4 regions of the Mesorhizobium sp. B2-1-1 genome follow, and region 4 is predicted to be linked to each of the others. Evidence: riboswitches for the same ligand, from Rfam matches in the RefSeq annotation. Region 4 holds a riboswitch; each other region holds the start of a gene.
The links. Region 4 has a riboswitch for cobalamin ahead of bluB (5,6-dimethylbenzimidazole synthase). Riboswitches for the same ligand answer to the same signal wherever they lie in the genome.
Positions count from the first base shown of each region.

Region 1 (5,528 bases), 1.5 Mb from region 4:
CCAAGCTGCTTCTACGGCAGCAATTGCTGCGCCCGGCAATTCCGTTGAGAAGGCAAGGTACTCATCCAACTCCAACCCAGCCTTGCTGCGCTCCAGCAAATCCAGCAACGCACGCGACGTTTGGGGAATTCCCTCAACTACATAGCCCTGTTCCTCGAGGTCGTGCAGCATCGCCAGCACGCTCGATGGCACATCCAACCCGACCGCATAGCCGGTGCGGCCGGGAGCGCTCGGATAATCAGGGATCAGAATGGCGAGCTTGCGTCCCGCGCGCGGCGTTTCCCGAAGGCTGATGAAGGCCGCGACCCGGTCCGCCACCTGTTCGACGCGATCGGGCTCCGGCCGGTTGGCAAAGGCGCGGTGGCCGAGCGCCGGGTCGGTCTCGCTTTCGCCCTTGAACGAAACGGCGCCGGCGAGGATGCGGCCGTCCAGTTCGGGCAGAACGACATGCATGGCGAGGTCGGCGGGCGCCAGCCCGCGCTGGTTCTTCTCCCATACGTCGCGGCGGGTGGTGGCGACGATGACCTGGAAGACGGGAACGCCGGCGCGGTCGAACAGGGTTTCGACGCCGGGTTCGGCGCCGGACGCGAAAGCGGTCGCGGTGATGATGGCGGCGGGCTTGAGCTGGGCAATCGCGGTTTCAACAAACGCCAGGGATGCCGGGTCTTTCAGGCTGGAGACGAAGATGGGGACGGGGAGCATGTCGCGCTGCCGCAAGGCTTCGAAAAGTGCGTCGATGGGCGCGACATCGGCGGCGAGCAGCATCGAGCGGTAGAAGAGGATGGGAATCACGGGTGGGTTGACGTTGCCGGCGTCGAGTTCCGTCACACCCCCCTCTGTCCTACCGGACATCTCCCCCGCAAGGGGGGAGATTGCTCTTTCATCGACGATTTCGCCTATCGCGGATGGTCGAGATAAATCCCTGTCCAAGGGGACAGAAGAGGAGCCGGCCTTGATGACAGCCGATCTCCCCCCTTGCGGAGGAGATGTCCTGCCGGACAGAGGGGGGTGTGAAGGATCGTCAACATTCGATAAGTCCGGCTTCTCCACGACTCCGCGCCCCGGCTCATAAAACCCGGCTTTCGGCACGCTTACCGGCTCGGCAATCTCGCCATCAGACCCCGCCAACCGCGCCAGCCTGCGCACCAGCGCGCTCATATTGGCCGGGCCGCCCTGGCGGAAATAATTGAGCAGCCCGTCCAGTTCCTCGCGCGGCAGCGTCGAGGCTTCGATCAGCCTGATATCCTCGTCGTGGCTTTCACCGGGAAGCAGTGCCAGCTTTATGCCGCGCTCACGGGCAACCACGGCCAACTGGTCGCAGCCGTAGCGCCACCACTCGTAACCGCCGAGAATACGCACCAGAATGACTTTGGCGTGACGGGCGACGCTGTCGATCCAGAGGTCGACGGACATGGGGTGGCGCAGGTCGCGCAGCGCGGCCAGCCGCATCGTGGGCAGCCGATCGGCGTCGCCTTTCCAGGCCGCTGCCAGTCCGGCCAGGTCGCTGTCCGTGAAGGACAGCGCCACCATTTCCGCCGGCGTCTGCCGCAGATCGACCGGCTCGGCGAGATCGTCGAGCGAGGCGGATGTGGTGGTGAGGATGTGCATCGCGGTCGGTGTTGCCTCAGCCGGCGAGGATATGCTCGATCGCCGGGCGGTTCAGCCCCTTGAGGCCGATGACGACCAGGCGCGAGCGGCGGTCGTCGTCAGCCGTCCAGGCGCGGTCGTAGTAATGATTGACGCGCGGACCAACGGCCTGGAGCAAAAGCCGCATCGGCTTGCCGCCGACCTCGACGAAGCCTTTCACCCGCAGCACGTTTTCCTGTTCGGCGGCGGTGGCGACGCGCTTTGCCAAGTCGTCCGGGTTGGCGATCGAGGGGATGTCGACGATGAACGTATCGAAGTCGTCGTGCTCGTGGTCGAAAGCGCCGTCATGATGGGACTTGCGGTTCTCGATGTCGTCCTCGACGGCGAGGCCTAGCCCGAGCAGCACGGACGGATCAACCTTGCCGTGAGCCGTCGGCACGACCTTCACGGCGCGGGCGGAGTGTTCGCCAATGATGGCGTTGGCGCGAGCCGAACCTGCGGCATCCATCAGGTCGCTCTTCGACAGGATGATGAGGTCGGCGCAGGCGATCTGGTCCTCGAACACCTCCTCGACGGGGTCGTCGTGGTCCAGTGTCTGGTCCTGCGCGCGTTGCGCCTGCAGGGCGTCCATGTCGTTGGCGACGCGCCCCTCGGCCAATGCCGGACCGTCGACCACGGCGATCACGCCGTCGACTGTCACCCGGCTCTTCACCGTCGGCCACTGGAAGGCCTGGACCAGCGGCTTGGGCAGAGCCAAACCCGAGGTTTCGATCAGGATGTGGTCGACCTTCGGCGTCAGCGACAGGATCTGGTCGAGCGCCGGGACGAAATCGTCGGCGACGGTGCAGCAGATGCAGCCATTGGCCAGTTCGACGATGTTTTCCTCCGGGCAGGTGTCGATGCCGCAGCCCTTGAGGATCTCGCCGTCAATGCCGATGTCGCCGAATTCGTTGACGATGATGGCGATACGCTTGCCGCCCGCGTTTTCCAGGAGATGGCGGACCAGCGTGGTCTTGCCGGCACCCAGGAAGCCGGTGACGACGGTACAGGGGACGCGGGAGAGAGTGGCGGCGGAAACTGCGGCGGTCATGATCAGTCCTTCAGCATGTCGAGGGGAGGAATGCGGGCGACGAGGCCGCGCTTGAGGGAATCCGGGCGACCACGCCACGGAATGAGGCCGTCGGTCGAAGCGGCGAAGAGTTTCGCGCCGGTGACGAGATCGGCGCCGCTGGCGATGTTCAGGTCGCCGAAGACATAACTCCAGCAGCCGTCACGAAGAATCGCGGCACTGAGGCGGCGCTTGCAGTTGCCGAGGCATTCGACGGTGCGGACGCGGACATTGTCGGCCGTTGCGGCTTGGCGCGTATCTTGAGCCAAAACTTCCCCGGCGCGGGGATGGGCATCGGAACCGGTCTCGTCGCGGCAGGAAGCGCAGACGATGACAGTGACGCCGGCCAAGGCGTCGCTATCGCCAGACAAGTCGCTATCGCAAGACAAAATGTCCGCTGTTTCAGCCGGGAAACTGCTGTCGCGTTCCAAATCGGGCTCCTTGCCCGGAAAACCCGCCGGGCGATCGGATTCTTATGTCTCAGACGGCAGGTCTCCTGGCTCGCGGGTCATCGCCTTCGTGCCGCCTTCCCGGGACCGTCCCAGTGGTTTTCGGCCTTGGCTCGTCGCTTACAGTTGCGGGGACAGCCGCGGATTTGAAATCGAGATTTCGCACCGCATTCCCTCTTGGCTCCTCCCTTTGCCGAGAGGAGACCGTCTGGATGGGATTTAGGCTCTTGCAGGCGGCGGTGTCAACGCGCGTCTACGACACGGCAATGTCGGCGAGCGGTTGCCCAAGGTCGCCGGCGGGCGTAACCTCGATCCGTTCGAGGCCGAGCCAGCGCTGCATCTGCGTCAATTCCTGGAAGAGTTGCGCGGCGGTTTCAGGCGGCGCGCTGGGCTCGGCATAGGCCGCGTGGACGCGTAGCACGCTGGCCGGCCGGTCGGCCTTGAGGTCGACGCGCGCCACGATCCTATCGCCGAGCAGGAACGGCAGGACGTAATAGCCGTATTGCCGCTTTTCGGCAGGGGTGTAGATTTCTATGCGGTAGTGGAAATCGAACAGCCGCTCCGTGCGCGAGCGCTCGAAAACGACCGGATCGAACGGCGCCAGCAAGGCGCGGGCCTCGATTTTTCGTGGAATACGGGCCTCCTTATGGAGGTAAGCCGGTTTGTTCCAGCCCTCGACACGCATCGGCACCAGCTCGCCTGTTTCAACCAGCTCCTCCAGCCGGCCCTTCATGTCGGCCGGCGACAGGCGGAAATAGTCGCGCAGGTCGCTTGCTGTCGCGACGCCATGAGCGCGGGCGGATATCCGCAGCAATTCCCGATGCGCATCCTCGGCAGACGGCACCGGCAGATCGAGGATCGCCTGCGGCAGTACGCGCTCGGGCAAATCATAGAAGCGTTCGAAGCCACGGCGGTGCGCGGTGGTGATGCGTCCTGCCCAGAACAGCCATTCGAAGGCATGCTTGGCGTGGCTCCAGCCCCACCAGCCGCCGGATCCTTTCTGGCCTTCGAGCGCGGAGGCGGCGATCGGGCCGCGCTCCGCGACCTCGCGGTAGATCTCTTCTATATAGGCGGCGTGCTCGCGGCCCCATTTGGCCAGGCCCAGATACATTTCATCGCCACGCTCGGCGCGCTGCATGCGCCAACGCATCAACGGATAGGTCTCGACCGGCAGGAAGGAAGCCTCGTGCGCCCAGTATTCGAAAACCGTGCGCTTGCGCGTGACGGCGGCGTTGTCGAGCAAGGCGAACGGGTAGGGACCAAGGCGCGAATAGAGCGGCATGTAATGAGCGCGCACCACCGCGCTGACGGAATCGATCTGCAGCAGGCCGGTACGCGAGAGCACGCGGGCGAAGTGGCGTCGGTCGGGCGTGCCGGCGGGGCGGGGATCAGTGAACCCTTGGGCGGCGAGCGCGATACGCCGGGCCGTGGCAAGCGAGATCTTTTCCTTCATTCGGATGCGACTCTGATGGCTTGTTGAGCGTCGTTCGGACAGTTGATTCCGGCCATGCTAGCAGGGTTTTGGCGGCAACTCTGTCAGGAGAGAAAAGTGGAGTAAAAAGCGAAGGAAATCAAACAGGAGCGGATCGGACCAGTTTCTTCCCTTATGCCGTCCAGGCCAGTGTTTTGAACAAGGTTTGACTTGCTTCGCCGGAAGCGCTGCGCTAACCCTCGCCGCGTTGCAGCAAAGGCCCCTTAAAACGGTTCAGCGGTTAAACTGTCACGCTTCCGCAATAGGGTCTGGTGCTGTAATCAAAATGGATTGGCGCCAACGGAAAGCCGCAGCATGAACGCACTTCTCAGTTCGTACCTGCCCATCGTCCTGTTTATCGCAGTGGCGGCGGCTGTCGGCGTCGCGCTTATCGTGGCGCCGTTCCTGGTGGCCTATCGCAATCCCGACCCGGAAAAGCTTTCCGCCTACGAATGCGGGTTCAACTCGTTCGATGACGCCCGTATGAAGTTCGACATCCGCTTCTACCTGGTGTCGATCCTGTTCATCATCTTCGACCTGGAAGTGGCCTTCCTGTTTCCGTGGGCGGTGTCGTTCTCGAAAATCGGCATGCTCGGTTTCTGGTCGATGATGGTGTTTTTGGCGGTGCTGACCATCGGCTTTGCCTATGAATGGAAAAAAGGAGCGCTCGAATGGGATTGAGCGACAGTTCCGGCACGCTCGTCGCGCCGAAGCCCAAGGGTCTGATCGATCCCAATACCGGCAGGCCGGTTGGGTCCGATGATCCGTTCTTCCTCGAAATCAACAACGAACTCGCCGACAAGGGCTTTCTCGTCACCTCGACCGAGGCGCTGATCACCTGGGCGCGCAGCGGCTCGCTGATGTTCATGACCTTCGGCCTCGCCTGCTGCGCCGTCGAGATGATCCACACCTC
Region 1 is NZ_CP083954.1:3,093,915-3,099,442, forward strand. Features, by position in the region: gene FJ972_RS15165 (cobaltochelatase subunit CobN) at 1-1,608, opposite strand, end outside; gene cobW (cobalamin biosynthesis protein CobW) at 1,625-2,677, opposite strand; gene FJ972_RS15175 (DUF1636 family protein) at 2,680-3,126, opposite strand; cobalamin riboswitch at 3,164-3,368, opposite strand; gene FJ972_RS15180 (winged helix-turn-helix domain-containing protein) at 3,398-4,597, opposite strand; gene FJ972_RS15185 (NADH-quinone oxidoreductase subunit A) at 4,931-5,296, shown strand; gene FJ972_RS15190 (NuoB/complex I 20 kDa subunit family protein) at 5,287-5,528, shown strand, end outside.
Region 1: it holds a riboswitch for cobalamin, as region 4 does, so the genes downstream of both, FJ972_RS15175 (DUF1636 family protein) here and bluB (5,6-dimethylbenzimidazole synthase) in region 4, are expected to answer to the same signal.

Region 2 (5,528 bases), 1.5 Mb from region 4:
CCGGCGCTAATTGGCCTGTGCGTGCAGATCCTGCTCTGGTTCATTCCCCTGGGACTGTTCATCACCGCCCTTCTGGCAACATCGTTCCTGTCGCAGCGGAGCCTTTATGAGCATGTCGAGGCCGTCGCCGATGCGCTCGACTCGGGCGGCCTCGACATGGGCCGCGCCGCCGTCTCGCGCATCGTCGGCCGCGATCCCGAAACCCTCGACAGGGCCGGCGTCTGCCGCGCGGCGATCGAGAGCCTGGCCGAGAATTTTTCCGACGGCATCGTTGCCCCCGCCTTCTGGACGGGCGTCGGCGGCCTCGCCGGCGGCGCCGCCTACAAGGCCGCCAACACCGCCGATTCGATGATCGGCCATCGCACGCCGCGCCACGAAGCATTCGGCAGGGCAGCCGCACGCTTCGACGATTGGATCAACCTGCCGGCGTCGCGGCTGACGGCGTTGCTCATCACGTTGGCGGCTTTCCTGGTGAAAGGCGCCGACGCGAAAGCCGCATGGCAGGCGGTGCGGCGCGACGCGAAAAAGCACCGCTCGCCCAATGCCGGCTGGCCGGAGGCGGCGATGGCGGGCGGGCTCGGCCTGGCCCTCGCCGGGCCGCGCAGCTATGGCGGCGTAACGGTCGACGACGCGTTCATGGGCGAAGGCGGCCGGCGCGAAGCCGACAGCATCGACATAAGGCGGGCGCTGAAACTTTATCGTGTCGCCGACTGCCTGTTGATCGCGCTGTTCGGCGTGGTTTCGGCGATCGTCATTCTGGCATGATCTCACCCCCCGTGAGTTCTCTCCCGAAGGGGAGGAAGGGAGCCGGGCTGCAACAGGTTCGCGCCTTTCCTCTCCCCCGTCGATCGGGGGAGAGGTGGCTCGGCGAAGCCGAGACGGAGTGGGGGTCGACGAGCTCGGCAGTCGCGGTTCTCGCACCCGCCGGGTTGCGCCTGCCTGTCTGCGGACCGCGCGTTCGATCACCGCCTTCCCCCAATCCGTCGCTGCTTCGCAGCGCCACCTTTCCTCCCTCCGGAGGGAAAGGAAGTGAGCCCTGCTGGAAGCGTTTGGCGACCCGACTTGAATGCTCATCCACAAAAGGGGACAACAGCTCTCAAAACTCCACCCCCTGCTGCGCCTTCACGCCCGCCGCGAAATGGTGTTTGGTCAGCCCCATCTCGGTCACCAGGTCGGCCGCCTCGACCAGCGCCGGCTTGGCGTTGCGACCGGTGACGACGACATGCAGGCCCTCGCGGCGCGCTTTCAGCGCGGCAACCACCTTGTCCAGATCGAGATACTCGTAGCGCAGCGCGATGTTGAGTTCGTCGAGCACGACGAGACTGATCGACGGATCGGCCATCAGCTCCAGCGCCTTGGCCCAGGCGGCCTCGGCCGCCGCGATGTCGCGCTTCAGATCCTGTGTCTCCCAGGTGAACCCCTCGCCCATCGCGTGCCAGACGACGCGGTCGCCGAAGGCGGCGAAGGCCTCCTTCTCACCCGTATGCCATTTGCCCTTGATGAACTGGACGACGCCGACGCGCTTGCCGTAGCCGAGCATCCGCAGCGCCAGGCCAAAGGCAGCCGTGGTCTTGCCTTTGCCCGGGCCGGTGTTGACGATCAGCAGCCCCTTTTCGACCGTCTTGCTCGCCACCTCGGCGTCTTGGACCGCCTTGCGCTTGGCCATCTTGGCGCGGTGGCGCTCTTCGTCCTTTTCGTCGATGTCGGTCATGTCACTTCACCTTGAGCGGCAGCCCCGCCACCATCAAAAGCACGGTCTCGGCAATCGCCGCGACCTGCTGGTTGAGCCGGCCGGCGGCGTCGCGGAACCGGCGCCCCAGCGCATTGTCGGGCACGATGCCTTGCCCGACCTCGTTGGATACCACGAACCAGGGTCCGCGCGGCCGCGACAGCATGTCAGCCAGCCGCCGACATTCGGCCTCTACATCATGATCGGCCAGCATGTGATTGGTCAGCCAGAGCGTCAGGCAGTCGACAAGGACCGGCTGGTCCTCCGGTAGGGCCTCGAGTGCACCGACAAGGCCAAGCGGTGCATCGATGGTCGTCCAGCCCTCGCCGCGCCGCGACCGGTGCAACGCGATGCGCTGCCGCATCTCGTCGTCATAGGCTTGCGCCGTGGCGATGTAGGTCCATGGCGAAGGCAAGGCCGTCATCAGCGTTTCGGCGTGCGCGCTCTTGCCGGAGCGCGCACCGCCGATGATGAAGGTCAGTCTTCCGCGATCAGGCAAAGCTGTCGCGCAGGCTCGTCGCGCTGCCGGTGAAGCGTCCGCGCACCACGCCGACGACAGCGCCGAGCACGAGCCAGAACACCAGGTTGGTTACGGTTACCGCCACCACGAACTGATGGTGCAGGCCTTCCGGAATCGGCGTCTCGAAACTGTCCGGCTGCGGCGCGCCGACAATATGCGGCGCGACGATCAACACCACGCCCAGAATCGCCAGCGGCAGTGATTTGGGGAAGGCGATCAGGGCAAGGCCGATCGCCGTCGCCGCCACCGTCGCCGTCCACCAGATCTGGCGTGGCAGAAGCTCGGCGGCAGGCATGGCCGGCAGTTCCGGCGGCAGGCCGAGGCCCGGCGCCAGCGTGAACACGGCAAAGCCGGCCAGTCCCCAGAACACGCCCTGGCGCCAGTTGCCGATGCCGCCGGCGAATTCCGAAACCGCGACCAGGACCAGCGCGAAGCCGATGCCGGTGACGATGTTGGCAAGCACGCTGAAGGCGAAGCGCTCGAAGCCGTCGGCCGGCGCCCAGCCTTCCTCTTCAGCCGGAACAGCTTCAGCGGCTGCCGGCGCGGCGGAGCTCATGGCATTGCCCGCCGGGGCGGCAGAGTTCATGGCGTTGTTGTCGGTCGGGGCCGGTGCGGTATGGTCGTGGTGGTGGCCGCCGCCGGCCTGTTCGTAGACTTCCGCCTTCAGGATCAACGGCACGGTGGCATAGGCCTGCATGCAGGCGAGAACGACACCTGCCACGAGCCCTGCGATCGCCGCGATGAACACGACGTTGCGAAACAGGTTCATGATGTCAAATCCCTATCAGTGGCAGGGAAACGCCATCGAGTGGCGATAGTCGTGCGCGGCATTGTGGACCGCGTCGATATGCGAGAAACCGACAAAGCCTACGACGAAAACGCCGAGCAGCGCCGCGAGCGCGAGCTGCAGGAGGCGCGACTGCGAGGAGATGGAGGCGCCGAGGGAGACGGAAGCGGTATTCATGTCTTGTCCTTTCACCCTCCACCCGAGGGCATCGAAGTCAGTTTCCTGTCGCCGGCAGGTCTCCTGGCTCGCGGATCAGCGCCCTTCCCCACCTTCCCGAAGAAAATCTTCAGTGGCATATGGAGAGGACTACCGCACACAGTTGCGGGGGCAGCCACGGCATTGGGCAACAAATCTGCCCGCACCGCATTCCCTCTTGGCTCCAATCGGAACCGACGACGAAGGTGACTATAGGGAAAATCGCCGCATCCGGCAAACCAAATTCCGACGGCGACAAGCGCTTTAGCGCCGTCCGGCCGCTTGCTCCGCTGCAATTGACAATTTCCGTGGCCGGGTGTCGGCTGCCATCCTCACAGGAGGCCAGCCATGCAGCCCGTCCAGAGCCAGCACGCCCCCTATAACGGCCTCACCCGGGCCGAGCCGACATTGCCGTCCTCGGCCTATTGGGATGCGGCGGCCTACCAGCGCGACCTCGACGCCATCTGGTACAGGAACTGGCTGCTCGTCTGCCGTGAAGCTGATCTCGCCCAACCGCTGGCTTTCCGCACCTTCCGTGTCGGCAGCCAGGAGATCGTCGTGCTGCGTGACGATACCGGCGAACTGCGCGCCTTCCACAACACCTGCCGGCATCGCGGCTCGCAGCTTTGCCAGGAACGCGAGGGGCGGCTGAGGGCGCGGCTGATCACCTGCCCCTACCACGCATGGTCCTATTCGCTGCGCGGCGAGCTCGTGCGCGTGCCATCGAAAACGCTGCCCGAAGGTTTCGACAAGGCGGACCATCCGCTCTATCGCGTCGCGCTGTCGGTCTGGCGCGGCTTCGTCTTCGTCAATCTCGCGGAAGATGCCGCCGGCTCGGCGCACTCATCCTTCGACCCGGCCTCCGGCGATCTCGGCAACTGGCCGCTGGAATCGCTGGTATCGGGCCATGTGCTGCGCAAGGTGATGAACTGCAACTGGAAGATCTTCTGGGAAAACTTCAACGAATGCCTGCATTGCCCCGGCGTCCACAAGGACCTGTCGCGGCTGGTGCCGATCTACGGCCGCGGCCTGATGGGCCGGCATGACGACCCCGAATGGACCCGCCATGCCGACAATGACGCGCCGGAATTTTCCGGCGGGCTGCGGGCGGGTGCCGAAACATGGTCACGTGACGGCCAGGCGCATGGGCCGGTCTTTTCGGGCCTGACGCCGGCCGAGCGCGCCGCCGGCCAGACCTACGCCACCAGCCTGCCCTCGATGTTCATCGTCGGCCACGTCGACTATGTCAGGTCCGTACGGCTGGTGCCGCTTGGCCCCGAGCAGACCGAATTGACCGCCGAATGGCTGTTCGCGCCCGACGCGCTCGCCGCCACCGACATCGACAACATCGTCGGATTCGGCACCCAGGTGCTGGAGGAGGATGCCGCGATCTGCGAGGTCAACCAGAAAGGGCTGCGCTCCATGCGCCATAAGGCCGGCGTGCTGATGCCGGAGGAGTACGACCTCCACCGCTTCCACGATTGGGTACGCGAACGACATGCTGCGCTTGTGCCGTAAGCTTCACAGCGACTTCGGCAGATACCGCCAGGTGACATAACCGCAGACCGCCGCAAGCAGGCCGAGCGTGACGAAAACCGAGCCCAGTCCGAAAAAGGCCAGCACCACCGAGTAGACCAGCGGCGGCGTCAGTTCGGAAAAGTCGAGATAAGTGCGGTAGACCGCAGCCATCTGCGCCCGCTCATAAGAGCGGACCGAGCGCATGAAGGCGGTCGAGCCCAGCGCGTCGAGCGCGATGGTGAAGAAGGCGCCGCACAGCAGGAAGGCGCCGGTGACGAGCGGCGCGCTTTCGCCGACGGCACCCGCCGCCAGCAGCACCACCGACATGGCGAAATAGGCAAAAGTCATGGTCCTGCGGCCGCCGAAGCGCTTGCCGGCCTTGCCCCAGAAAATCGCCATGAACAAAAGCGCGTTGCCTGCCGAAACCAGAATGCCGCCGGCAAGTTCGCCCTCACCGGTGATGACCATGAACAGCGGGCCATAGACGAAAAATGTCGTCCAGAAGCAGGAGCGGCCGAAGGCGATCAGCCAGGCCAGCCTCAGCCTCGGCTGCGCGACGAAGCGGCCGATATTGGCCAGCGGGTTGACCGGGCGCGTCTTGCCCGGCCGGATCGAGGGATTGTCGCCGAGCCGGTAGGTCCAGAACAACGCCAGCAGGGCCAAGGCGAATACGGCGACCGCGCCATGCGCGGCATAGATGCCGAAGCGCGTGTAGAGAAAGATGCCGAGCGTCGGCCCACCCGTCCAGGCAAACATCGACCACGCCATGCGCAGCGATT
Region 2 is NZ_CP083954.1:3,129,610-3,135,137, reverse strand. Features, by position in the region: gene cbiB (adenosylcobinamide-phosphate synthase CbiB) at 1-765, shown strand, start outside; gene cobO (cob(I)yrinic acid a,c-diamide adenosyltransferase) at 1,097-1,711, opposite strand; gene cobU (bifunctional adenosylcobinamide kinase/adenosylcobinamide-phosphate guanylyltransferase) at 1,713-2,228, opposite strand; gene FJ972_RS15345 (CbtA family protein) at 2,221-3,018, opposite strand; gene FJ972_RS15340 (CbtB domain-containing protein) at 3,034-3,213, opposite strand; cobalamin riboswitch at 3,249-3,445, opposite strand; gene FJ972_RS15335 (aromatic ring-hydroxylating oxygenase subunit alpha) at 3,580-4,749, shown strand; gene FJ972_RS15330 (MFS transporter) at 4,753-5,528, opposite strand, start outside.
Region 2: it holds a riboswitch for cobalamin, as region 4 does, so the genes downstream of both, FJ972_RS15340 (CbtB domain-containing protein) here and bluB (5,6-dimethylbenzimidazole synthase) in region 4, are expected to answer to the same signal.

Region 3 (5,528 bases), 1.5 Mb from region 4:
GCACCGTCTGGCCGGCGACGCATGCGGCATCGACATCCGAAATCGAGAACCGGATCGGCGTCGCGGCTTCGACAGGAATGGCTGCGCCGTCTCCGGTCGGCGAGGCGAACGGCGCCGGGATTTCCTCCACCAGCGGCGCTGCAAAGCTCTCCTGATGGTATCTCGCCATGTCGAAGCCGGCGGCTTCGAGCATGCCGCGCACGGCACGCATGAAGGGGTCGGGGCCGCAGCAGAAGATTTCGCGCTCTCGGAAATCGGGCGCCAAAAGCGGCAGCCGGATGGCGTCGATGCGGCCCATATGGCCGAACCAGCCTTCCCGGCTCGACCGCTCCTCGATCATGAAACCGAGCGACAGGCCGGGCATGCGGCTGCCGAGCAATTCCAGCTCCTTGCGGAAGATGATCTCTTCGGGGCGGCGGGCGCAGTTGACGAAGCCGACATCGGTCCATGGCGCGCAGTCGTTCAGCCAGCGCAGCATCGACATCATCGGCGTCACGCCGGAGCCGGCCGAGATGAACAGATATTTGGCCGCCGGGTGGCTGTGCAGCGAAAAGTCTCCGGCCGGCCCATACGCCTTGACGTGCGAACCAGGCCTCAAATGGTCGAACATCCAGCGTGTGCCGGTGCTGCCGGCCTGCGCCTTCACCGTCACCGCGATCGAGAATGGCCGTGAAGGCGAAGACGACAGCGTGTAGGTGCGCATCAGCAACCCATCCGCTGTCGGCAGTTCCAGCGTCACGAACTGGCCCGGCTTGTAGCGGAACCAGGTCTGGTTGTCGGAGCGGAAGGTGAAGGTCTTTACATCAGGCGCCTCGTCGCTCACGCCGATCACTTCCAGCACCTGGAGCCTGTCGTTCCAGGGCGCCATCTGATCGAGATGGCGATAGAGGCCGAGATCCGTCATCGCATTCATCCCTTACCTCTCAAGCAACGCTGCGCAGGGCCGGCCGGCCGTCTTCGGCGAGACGCGGACCGATGAAACGCGCGTACCAGTCGACGAACTGGATGACGCCGCCTTCGTGCAGTTCGGAATAGGGGCCGGGTTCATAGGCCGGCGACAGGATGCCGAAGGCGTTTTCCTCGACGATGCGACGATCCTGGCCGTTGGTCTCGGTCCAGACATGGGTGAGTTCGGCAAGGTCGTAGTCGACGCCCTCGACCGCGTCCTTGTGAACCAGCCATTTGGTCGTCACCGCGGTCTCGGTGGCGCTGATCGGCAGCACGCGGAACGTGACGGCGTGGTCGCCAAGGATGTGGTTCCAGGTCGTCGGATAGTGATAGAGCAGCAAGGAGCCGATGCGGTCGGTGGCAACGCCGTCGGACAGGTTCTTCTTGACCGCGCGTTTTCCCGTCATCGTATAACTGACGGCATCGCGCAGCAGCGGCGCGCGGGTGGCACGGTACTGTCCGGCCGGGTCGATGCGGAACCTGCTCGGCAGGCCGGCCGCCTCGCACTTGGCCCAGTGCGACAGCATCTCCGGGTCGCTGTCGGCGTCTTGCACGCCAGTCACGGTCGGCGCCTCCGGGAAGGTCTTGCAGAGCTCCGGATGGTTGCCGGCGCAATGATAGCATTCGCGGTTGTTTTCCCAGACCAGCTTCCAATTGCCCTTCTCGACGATGGTGCTCTCGAAGGCGACCTTTGCTTCGCGCAGCCGATGCGGCAGCAAATAGGGTTCGATCATCGTCCGCATCGGCGCGAAATCCGCCGGCTCGTCGGCGAGGCAAATGAAGATGTAGCCGCCGACGCTTTCGCAGGCGACCGGCTTCAGGCCGAACTGGCTCTTGTCGAAACCCTCGGCCATCTGCCTGGCGAACAGCAGCCTGCCGTCCAGTTCATAGGTCCACTGATGGTAGGGGCAGACGAGCTTCGCCGCCGTGCCCTTGTCTGTGTTGCAGACGCGGCTGCCGCGATGGCGGCAAGAATTGTGGAAGGCGTTGATGTTGCCCTTCTGGTCGCGCACCAGCACCACAGGATAGTCGCCGATCTGCACGGTGATGAAGCTGCCGGGCCGGGGCAGTTCGCAATCATGGCCGATGAACAGCCAGTCGCGGTACCAGATCAGCTCCATGTCGAGCTTGAAGTAGTCGGGATCGGTATAGAAGGGCTGCTCGAGCGAGAAGCCGTCCCTGCGGCCTTGCAGCCGTTTCAGCATGTCGTTGCGCGCATCCATGTCCTGTCCTCGCATTGAAGTCCTGTCCTCGCATCGAAGGACTGAACGGAGGGGAGAGAGGAAGGATCAAGCCGCGCGCCGGCTTGCGCCGGACATGCACCATCCGCCTCTTGACCGCCCGCCGCGATCAGTCGAGTCCAACATCTCGGGCTGGTTTCCGGGCTCTGGAGCTGTCCTTGCGGACTGTCGCGACACCTTCCCAGGCCTTTGCCCAGTGGTCTCCCGTTGCGACCTGAACTCCACCACCGTTGCGGGGGCAGCGCCGGATTCTGACCGGCTTCCCAATTCTCCGCCTCGTCGTCACGCGGCGGCACCTGAGATGGCAGGATCTAACCATGATCGCCGGCTTGTCGTCGGCATGAAAACGACATCGCATCCATGCCGCGCGACACGCACTGAAAACGGTGCGGCCGCCGTTGCAGGGGCAGAAAGCCTCAGGTCGCCGCCTCGGATTCCGTCTCGTGGCGGAGGCAAAAAAGGTTAACGGTTTCGAAAAGTGACTATTAGCGCCCTCTAAAATCGAACCGAACGGTTCGTTTCTGTTGACGATGCGTGCAGGACGGTGTGAACACTGGGCCTTCGACACAGTTGGTGATCGCGCCGTCTGTTAGAATAACTATTTGATAACAAATGGAAAAAACGAATGTAGAAGGCCCTGGCACAATTTCAAGTGGTGGAAACTTGGTCCACACGGAAAAACTTCGTGATTGGAAATGGCGGTATGGCTTTCCCACATCGGGGCTGTCCGAACGACGCGATTTCCTCCCGAGACACGCCGCTAGACGGACGGAAAAATACTGGAGTATCAAAAAATGAAAAAGATCATTCTCACTGCCGCCGCCCTTCTGGCTGTTTCCGGCAGCGCCTTCGCTAGTAGCGACCATTATGGTTCGAATGCCCCTGCGGCCACCGCCGTCGACAGCTCGTACACCGCTTCGACCAAGAAGTCGGAACCGGCTGCCCAGACGCCTGTCCAGGGTGCCGATCGCAACCTCTTCGGCAACAACTAACAGCCGATCTCCAGTTGACGGCGGGCCTTCCGCCGTCCTGGCGAAATTTGAGAATTCAGGAGACTTGAAATGAAGAAGATCGTTCTTGCTGCCGCCGCCGTCCTGGCCGTGTCGGGCAGCGCTTTCGCCGGCAGCGACAACTATGGCTCCAATGGCGCCAACCAACCTGCTGTCACCTCGGTCGACAACGCGCACACGGCTTCGGTCCAGAAGTCGGCGCCGTCTGCCCAAGCGCCTGTTCAGGGTGCCGATCGCAACCTCTTCGGCAACAACTAACAGCTGATCTCCAGTTGACGGCGGGCCTTCCGCCGTCCTGGCGAAATTCGAAAATTCAGGAGACTTGAAATGAAGAAGATCATCCTTGCTGCCGCCGCCGTTCTGGTGGTGTCGGGCAGCGCTTTCGCCGGCAGCGACAACTATGGCTCCAATGGCGCCAATCAGCCCGCGGCCACTTCGACGGACAGCTCATACACCGCTTCGACCAAGACGTCGGCTCCGGCTGCCCAGGCACCTGTTCAGGGTGCCGACCGTAACCTCTTCGGCAACAACTAACAGCCGATCCTGCAGCAGATGGCGGGCAAGCCCGCCTCTGCGGTGGAATTTGAGAATTCAGGAGACTTGAAATGAAAAAGATCATCCTTGCTGCCGCCGCCGTCCTGGCCGTTTCGGGCAGCGCTTTCGCCAGCAGCGACAACTATGGCTCCAATGGCGCCAATCAGCCTGCCGTCACCTCGGTCGACAATGCGCACACGGCTTCGATCCGCGACAGCGGCTCGCCCGTCTACAAGCTGCTCAATTCGTCGGGCGATGTACACAAGTCCGCCCCTCAGGGCAGTGACCGGAATCTCTTCGGCCACTAACAGCCGAAGCTGACACCAAACACGAGCGGCGGGCTTTGCCCGCCGCTCCTGTTTTTGCGTGACCGGCAATTAATTCATGGCCTGCTCTCAGGCCGCTTTCGCTTCCGTCTCGTGCAGCGCGAAGGATCGTCCATCCGCGTCGAAGATATGAAGGTCTCCGGCGTCGGCGCTCAGCCGCAGTGTCGCCCCGCGCTTGACCTCGACATTGCCCGGCAGCTTGGTCACCAGCGGCAGGTCGGCGCGGCCGATGTCGACATAGACGAGTTGCACCTCGCCGAGCTGCTCGACATAATCCACCGTTCCTTCGAACAGATAGTCCGTGCCGCCGGCGATCGTCAGGTCCTCCGGCCGCACGCCGAAGCTCACCGACGCGCCCTTGGCCGAGGCCGGCGTCGCGATCGGCACCGTAGCCTTGCGGCCGCCGACATGACTGATGGCGGTCGGATTGCCCGATTTGTCGATGGTCGCCGGCAGGATGTTCATGGCCGGCGAGCCGATGAACTGAGCAACGAACAGATTGCCGGGTTTCTTGTAGAGTTCCATCGGCGTGCCGACCTGCTCGATATGGCCCTCCTTCAGCACCACGATGCGGTCGGCCAGCGTCATCGCCTCGACCTGGTCGTGGGTGACATAGATCATGGTGGTGTTGGGCATCGATTCCTTGAGCTTGGCGATCTCGATGCGGGTGGCGACGCGCAGCGCGGCGTCGAGGTTCGACAGCGGTTCGTCGAACAGGAACACCTTCGGGTTGCGCACGATGGCGCGGCCGATGGCCACGCGCTGGCGCTGGCCGCCCGACATCGCCTTGGGGAGGCGGTCGAGATAGTTGGTCAGCTGCAGGATCTCTGCCGCCTGGCGCACGCGCTTGTCTATCTCGGCCTTGCTTTCCTTCCCGATCTTCATCGAGAACGCCATGTTGTCGTAGACCGTCATATGCGGATAGAGCGCGTAGGACTGGAACACCATGGCGATGCCGCGTTTCGACGGCGGCACGTCGTTGACCACCTCGCCGGCTATTCTGAGCTCGCCCGAGGTGATCTCCTCGAGCCCTGCTATCGAGCGCAGCAATGTCGACTTGCCGCAACCCGACGGCCCGACGAAGACGATGAACTCGCCCGATTTGATGTCGAGGTCGATGCCGTGCAGAATGTTGAGATTGCCGTATGATTTCTTCACTTGCCTCAGCGTGACATCGGCCATGTTTCCCTCCAGTGGTCCCTAGAATTCAGTCGATGCGCCCGAACCAGGCGCCGTAGCCGCCGAGGCGGATGGAGCCGGAGCTCTGTTGTCCCGAAAATCCGTGTCCGGGCAAAGGTTGCAGCGATCGACCGCCAAGGTCAACCTCCGCTGGCCCGGATCCCAGGTTGAAGACGCAGACGATCTGCTCGTTGCCCGCGCGGCGCGTGAAGGCGACAGTGTCGCCCTGGCTTTCGATGAAATTGATATCGCCCTTGGCCAACGCCGGATGGGCACGGCGGAAGCCGAGA
Region 3 is NZ_CP083954.1:357,383-362,910, reverse strand. Features, by position in the region: gene FJ972_RS01660 (hybrid-cluster NAD(P)-dependent oxidoreductase) at 1-904, opposite strand, end outside; gene FJ972_RS01655 (aromatic ring-hydroxylating oxygenase subunit alpha) at 924-2,171, opposite strand; cobalamin riboswitch at 2,302-2,504, opposite strand; gene FJ972_RS01650 (DUF680 domain-containing protein) at 2,984-3,181, shown strand; gene FJ972_RS01645 (DUF680 domain-containing protein) at 3,251-3,457, shown strand; gene FJ972_RS01640 (DUF680 domain-containing protein) at 3,527-3,733, shown strand; gene FJ972_RS01635 (DUF680 domain-containing protein) at 3,805-4,041, shown strand; gene FJ972_RS01630 (ABC transporter ATP-binding protein) at 4,129-5,241, opposite strand; gene FJ972_RS01625 (alpha-glucosidase) at 5,267-5,528, opposite strand, start outside.
Region 3: it holds a riboswitch for cobalamin, as region 4 does, so the genes downstream of both, FJ972_RS01655 (aromatic ring-hydroxylating oxygenase subunit alpha) here and bluB (5,6-dimethylbenzimidazole synthase) in region 4, are expected to answer to the same signal.

Region 4 (5,528 bases):
CGCATGCTGTTCGGCGATGCCGACGTCGAAGGTCCTGGCCGGAAACACTTCGCCGAACAGGTCAAGCCCGGTGCCGCCCGGCATGGCGGCGGTGACGGCGACGATGCGCTCGTCCTCCTGGGCCTCCCGGATCAGGCTTTCGGCGAACACCTTGGTATAGGCCGGCGCGTTGGCCGGGGCCTTGGCCTGAGCGCCGGTGATGACGTCGAACTTGTTGACGCCGTGATATTTGTCGGCCGCGGCCTCGGCCGGCGCGTAGCCCTTGCCCTTCTGGGTGACGACATGGATCAGCACGGGGCCCTTGCCATTGTCACGGACATTTTTCAGCACCGGGATCAGATGGTCCAGATTGTGACCGTCGATCGGACCGATGTGGTAGAAGCCGAGCTCCTCGAACAGCGTGCCGCCGGTGACGTAGCCGCGCGCATGCTCGACCGCCCTGGTGATGGCACGGTCGGCACGCTTGCCAAGATACGAGGTCAGTTTCTTGCCGAAGTCGCGCAGGCCGACATAGGCCTTGCCAGAGGCCAGGCGCGCCAGATAGGCGCTCATGGCGCCGGTCGGCGGGGCGATCGACATGTCGTTGTCGTTGAGGATGACGATCAGGCGGGCATCGAGCGCACCGGCATTGTTCATCGCCTCGTAGGCCATGCCGGCCGACATGGCGCCGTCGCCGATGACAGCGACGACATTGTTGCGGCCGCCGGCAAGATCGCGGGCCGCCGCCATGCCGAGGCCGGCCGATATCGACGTCGAGGAGTGGGCGGCGCCAAACGGATCGTATTCGCTTTCGGTGCGGCGGGTGAAGCCGGAGAGGCCGCCCTCCTGCCGCAGGGTGCGGATGCGATCGCGGCGCCCGGTCAGGATCTTGTGCGGATAGGCCTGGTGGCCGACATCCCAGATCAACCGGTCATCGGGCGTGTTGAAGACATAGTGCAGCGCCACGGTCAGTTCGACCACGCCAAGCCCGGCGCCGAGATGACCGCCGGTGCGCGACACCGCGTCGATCAGTTCGAGGCGAAGCTCCGATGCCAGTTGCGGCAATTCGCTTTCGGAAAGCGTGCGCAGCTCGGCCGGGATGCGGACCTTGTCGAGAAGCGGCGTATGCGGCGTTGCGTTCACGGGTAGGCCCAAGCTTCTGTTCATGCGCGGGATAGGCCGCCGGCAGGCGAAAGTAAATGCCTGCCAAATGACGCGAAAGGCACGCCCCGTCGTCGACTTCCTCAGCCTTCCGGCAGTGGAATGAACTCTTCCTCATCGCCGGGAACGATGTCGAAGCGGCCGGTCTTCCATTCTTGCTTGGCCTGTTCGATGCGCTCCTTGGAGGACGAGACAAAATTCCACCAGATGTAGCGCTTCGAGCCCAGCGAGGCACCGCCGAAAAGCATGAAATGGGCACCAGCCTGTGAGGATACGACGATCTCGTCGCCGGGCCGGAACACCAGAAGCCGTTCCGCCGGAAACACGTCGCCGGAAATCGAGACCTCGCCTTCCAGCGTATAGATGGCGCGTTCTTCCGCGTCGGCAGGGATTTTCACGCTGGCGCCGGGCGCCAGCCTGAGGTCGGCGTAGAGCGTCTCGGAATCGGCTCGCACCGGGGAACGCAGCCCCTGGAAATCGCCTATGACGATGCGGCCGCTGACGCCTTCCGCGTCGATGTCGGGAAGCCGCGCGACAGCGGTGTTTTCGAAAACCGGCGCCACTTCCTCCTTGCCGTCCGGCAGCGCCAACCATGTCTGCAGCCCCGAGACCGACATCGGCGCGCCGCGCAGTTCTTCCGGCGTGCGCTCCGAATGGACGATGCCGCGGCCGGCGGTCATCAGGTTCACGTCACCCGGCTCGATCACCATCTCGGTGCCGAGCGAATCGCGATGCCTGATCCTGCCGTCGAACAGGTAGGTGACCGTCGACAGGCCGATATGAGGATGCGGCCGGACGTCGAGCGCCTGACCGGCACGCAGGATGGCCGGGCCCATGCGGTCGAAGAAGATGAAGGGACCGACCAGCCGCCTTTTGGCGGTCGGCAAGGCGCGGCGAACCTGAAAACCGCCAATGTCCTTGGCGTTCGGAATGACCATCAATTCGATCTGGTCGCTGGCAAAGGCATCGCCGGCTTCAGGATCCTTCCCGGGAAAGAAGCTCATGAACTCTCCTTGTCAGCGGCCGATGGCTGCTTTGGCCAGATCAGGCAAAGCGGATCGCCGCCTTCGCCCGCAGCTTGGCCGCAACCTCCTCGCGATTGCGCGGATGCTGGTTGGTTTCAAGCGAATCGAGAAGCTCGCGCGCCGACGCCGCGATGGCCTCGACGGCATGGTCGAATGCGTGCTGGTTCTGCTTCGAAGGCCGCGTCGTTCCGCTCAGCTTGCGAACGAATTGAAGGGCTGCATCGCGCACCTCGTCGTTGGTCGCCGGCGGATCAAAATTGAACAGGGTCTTGATGTTTCTGCACATCGCTTCCGTATCTCCTCTTGTCCTGGAGCCGTTTCAATCGGGACGCGTTCTATCCTCAATCATGATCGTGTCAAAAACCAGAGAGACGGCTGCGTGCCTCAATCCGCGTCCAGCGGCTCCGTCCCGACCGGCTTGCCGTCGCGGGACAGCCTGATCTTCTCCACCTTGTCCTCGGCCGCCTTGAGCAGCCGGTCGCAATGCACCTTCAGCGCCTCGCCGCGCTCGTAGATCCTGATCGACTGGTCGAGCGGCACATCGCCACGCTCCAGATCATCGACGATCTTCTCCAGCGCGTCGAGAGCCTGTTCGAAGCTCATCGCCTTGACGTCTTCGTTGGTTTCACCAGCCATCATTCATCCTTTCATCAGTCGCCCGACATGGGCGGCGACCGAAAATGCCAATCCTTGCAGATCGTAGCCGCCCTCGAGCAGGCTGACGAGCCGGTTGCCGCTGTGGCGCGCCGCGCGCTGCATGAGTTGGCCGGTCGCCCAGTCGAAATCATCCTCGGTCAGGTTGATCTCGGCCAGCGGGTCGCGATGATGCGCATCGAAGCCGGCCGAAATGATGATCAGGTTGGGTGCAAAATTGTCGAGCGAGGGCAGCACGCGCGACAGGAAGGCATCGCGGAACGCCTCGCTGCCGGTCTGCGGCGCAAGCGGCGCGTTGACGATGTTGCCGGCGCCGGTTTCGTTCTTTGCTCCGGTGCCCGGGTAGAGCGGCATCTGGTGCGTCGAGCAATAAAGCACGGACGGATCGTCCCAGAAAATATCCTGCGTGCCGTTGCCGTGATGCACGTCCCAGTCGACGATGGCGACACGTTCGATATCGTGTTTGTGCTGTGCATAACGTGCGGCGATGGCCGCCGTGTTGAACAGGCAGAAGCCCATCGCGGTCGCTTTCTCGGCATGATGGCCGGGCGGCCGGGCGGCGACGAAAACGTTGTCTGCCCTGCCGGCAAAGACGTCGTCGACGGCGGCGTTGGCGGCTCCGATCGCGGTGATCGCCGCCTGCCAGCTCTTCGGGCTGGCCGTTGTGTCGGCATCGATGCGGGCGATGCCCGTCTCGGGAATGGCGGCGCGTACCCGCTCGACGAAATCCTCGGGATGCGCGTAGAGAATGGTGGCCTCGTCGCCTTCCGGCGCCTCGAGGCGGTCGAGCGCGGCAAAAGCCTCGTCGTCGAGCACGCGCTCGATGGCGCGCAAGCGGTCCGGCCGCTCCGGATGGCCGGGCGGCGTGATGTGCTCAAGGAAGATCGGATGGGTGTAGAGACGAGTGGCCATGCCCCCTATCTAGTGCCCCGGCGCGGCGATGGCCATGCGTTGCGGCCTGATGGCTGGGGAAAATCGCGCCTGCGTCCATTCGCGTCGCCGCGGGGATTGGCGGCGCAGGGGCTTCGTCGTAAAGTCCCGGCCACTGCCTGGTGCCCGCCGCGAGCGGGAGAATCGGGAACACGGTTTGATACCGTGGCGTGCCCAACGCTGTAAGGGGGACCGCGCCGGTAAATGCCACTGTCGAGGACGGGAAGGCGCCGGATGAGGGTTGATCCCGAGCCAGAAGACCGGCCTGGCAGGCATCGTCATCCGCATGGTCAGGCGGACGGCAGTTGATTGCAATCGCAAGGGGACAAGCGATGCCGGACAATATGACCATCCCCGTGGGTGACGGATTCGACCAGATGGCGCGCGATGCGGTCTACCGCGCCATGTTCACGCGGCGCGATGTCCGCAGCCATTTTACATCAGAGGCCGTCGACGACGAGGTCTTGGCGCGGCTGCTGCTTGCCGCCCATCACGCGCCATCGGTCGGCTTCATGCAGCCATGGAATTTCATCGTCATTCGTGGCACCGAACGACGGGAACAGGTGCGCGACCTGTTCCTCGCGGCGCGCGAGCAGGAATTGCCGGCGATCGAGGAAGAGCGGCGGGCGCTCTACCGCAAGCTCAAGCTGGAAGGCATCTGCGAAAGCGCGCTCAATATCTGTATCACCTGCGACCGCCGACGCTCACAGGGTTCGCCGCTGGGACGCTGGCACAATCCCGAGATGGATCTCTACAGCACGGTCTGCGCGGTGCAGAATTTCTGGCTGGCGGCGCGCGCCGAAGGCGTCGGCGTTGGCTGGGTCAGCATTATCGAGGCGCAGGCGTTGAAAGGCCTTCTGTCGATTCCCGAGCATGTGACGCCGGTGGCCTATCTCTGTGTCGGCCGTGTCTCGGAGTTCGCGCCGAAACCGGACCTCGAAACACATGGCTGGGGGCGGCGGCTGCCGCTGCCCGAGCTGATCATGAGCGAGACGTTTTGCGGACAGGGCGAAGTTCCGCTCAAATCAACGATCGCACGCCTCAAGGCGGCAACATGCGAAAAGTCTGACAAACCCTTGATTTGATTGCGGATACGGCATGCCCAGAGCTGCCGGCGGCCTGCCGTCGTCAGGCGGCTCCGGCATCATTCCTCAACAATCCTTCGAGCAGTTGCTTGAATGCCGCCACCACGGTCTTTGATGTCGCTTCCGGGTCGTTCGAATTGGCGATCCGCTGCGCCGCCTGGCTGCTCGCCCCGTTGATCAGCCGTGCCGCGGTCTCGGGGTCTACGCCCGGGACAACTACCCCGTCGCCCTGCAGCGTCGTCAGGTGATCGGTCATCGACGCGACGCAGGCATTGGCGTTCGGCCATTGCGCGGGATCCCCCAGCACGGCCGGACCGTCCCGAAACATGATGCGCTGGATTTCCGGCTCCAGCGCCATTTCGATGTAGCTCGTGCATTCGTCGACGAAGCTTTGCCAGCGGGTCGGTGCTTTCGCTGCAACCTCATTCACCCGTGCCGCCATCTCGGCGTCTATCTCGGCGATAACCGCCTGCAAAAGCCCCTTCTTGTCCCCGAAATGATGATAGAGCGCACCGCGCGTCAGCCCGGCCGATGCGGTGAAATCATCCATCGATGCCTCGGCATAACCGATCGTTCCGAACGCATGCCGGGCCGCGGCAATCAATTTGGCGCGCGTTTCGGCGATCATTTCCCTGCGGGGCTTGTGCATCTCTTCTGGCCTTATCCACATACGTCACGTATGCCAATTGACATA
Region 4 is NZ_CP083954.1:4,618,093-4,623,620, forward strand. Features, by position in the region: gene dxs (1-deoxy-D-xylulose-5-phosphate synthase) at 1-1,146, opposite strand, end outside; gene FJ972_RS22725 (pirin family protein) at 1,224-2,144, opposite strand; gene FJ972_RS22730 (DUF2277 domain-containing protein) at 2,185-2,451, opposite strand; gene FJ972_RS22735 (exodeoxyribonuclease VII small subunit) at 2,550-2,801, opposite strand; gene FJ972_RS22740 (histone deacetylase family protein) at 2,805-3,731, opposite strand; cobalamin riboswitch at 3,853-4,033, shown strand; gene bluB (5,6-dimethylbenzimidazole synthase) at 4,082-4,834, shown strand; gene FJ972_RS22750 (TetR/AcrR family transcriptional regulator) at 4,878-5,483, opposite strand.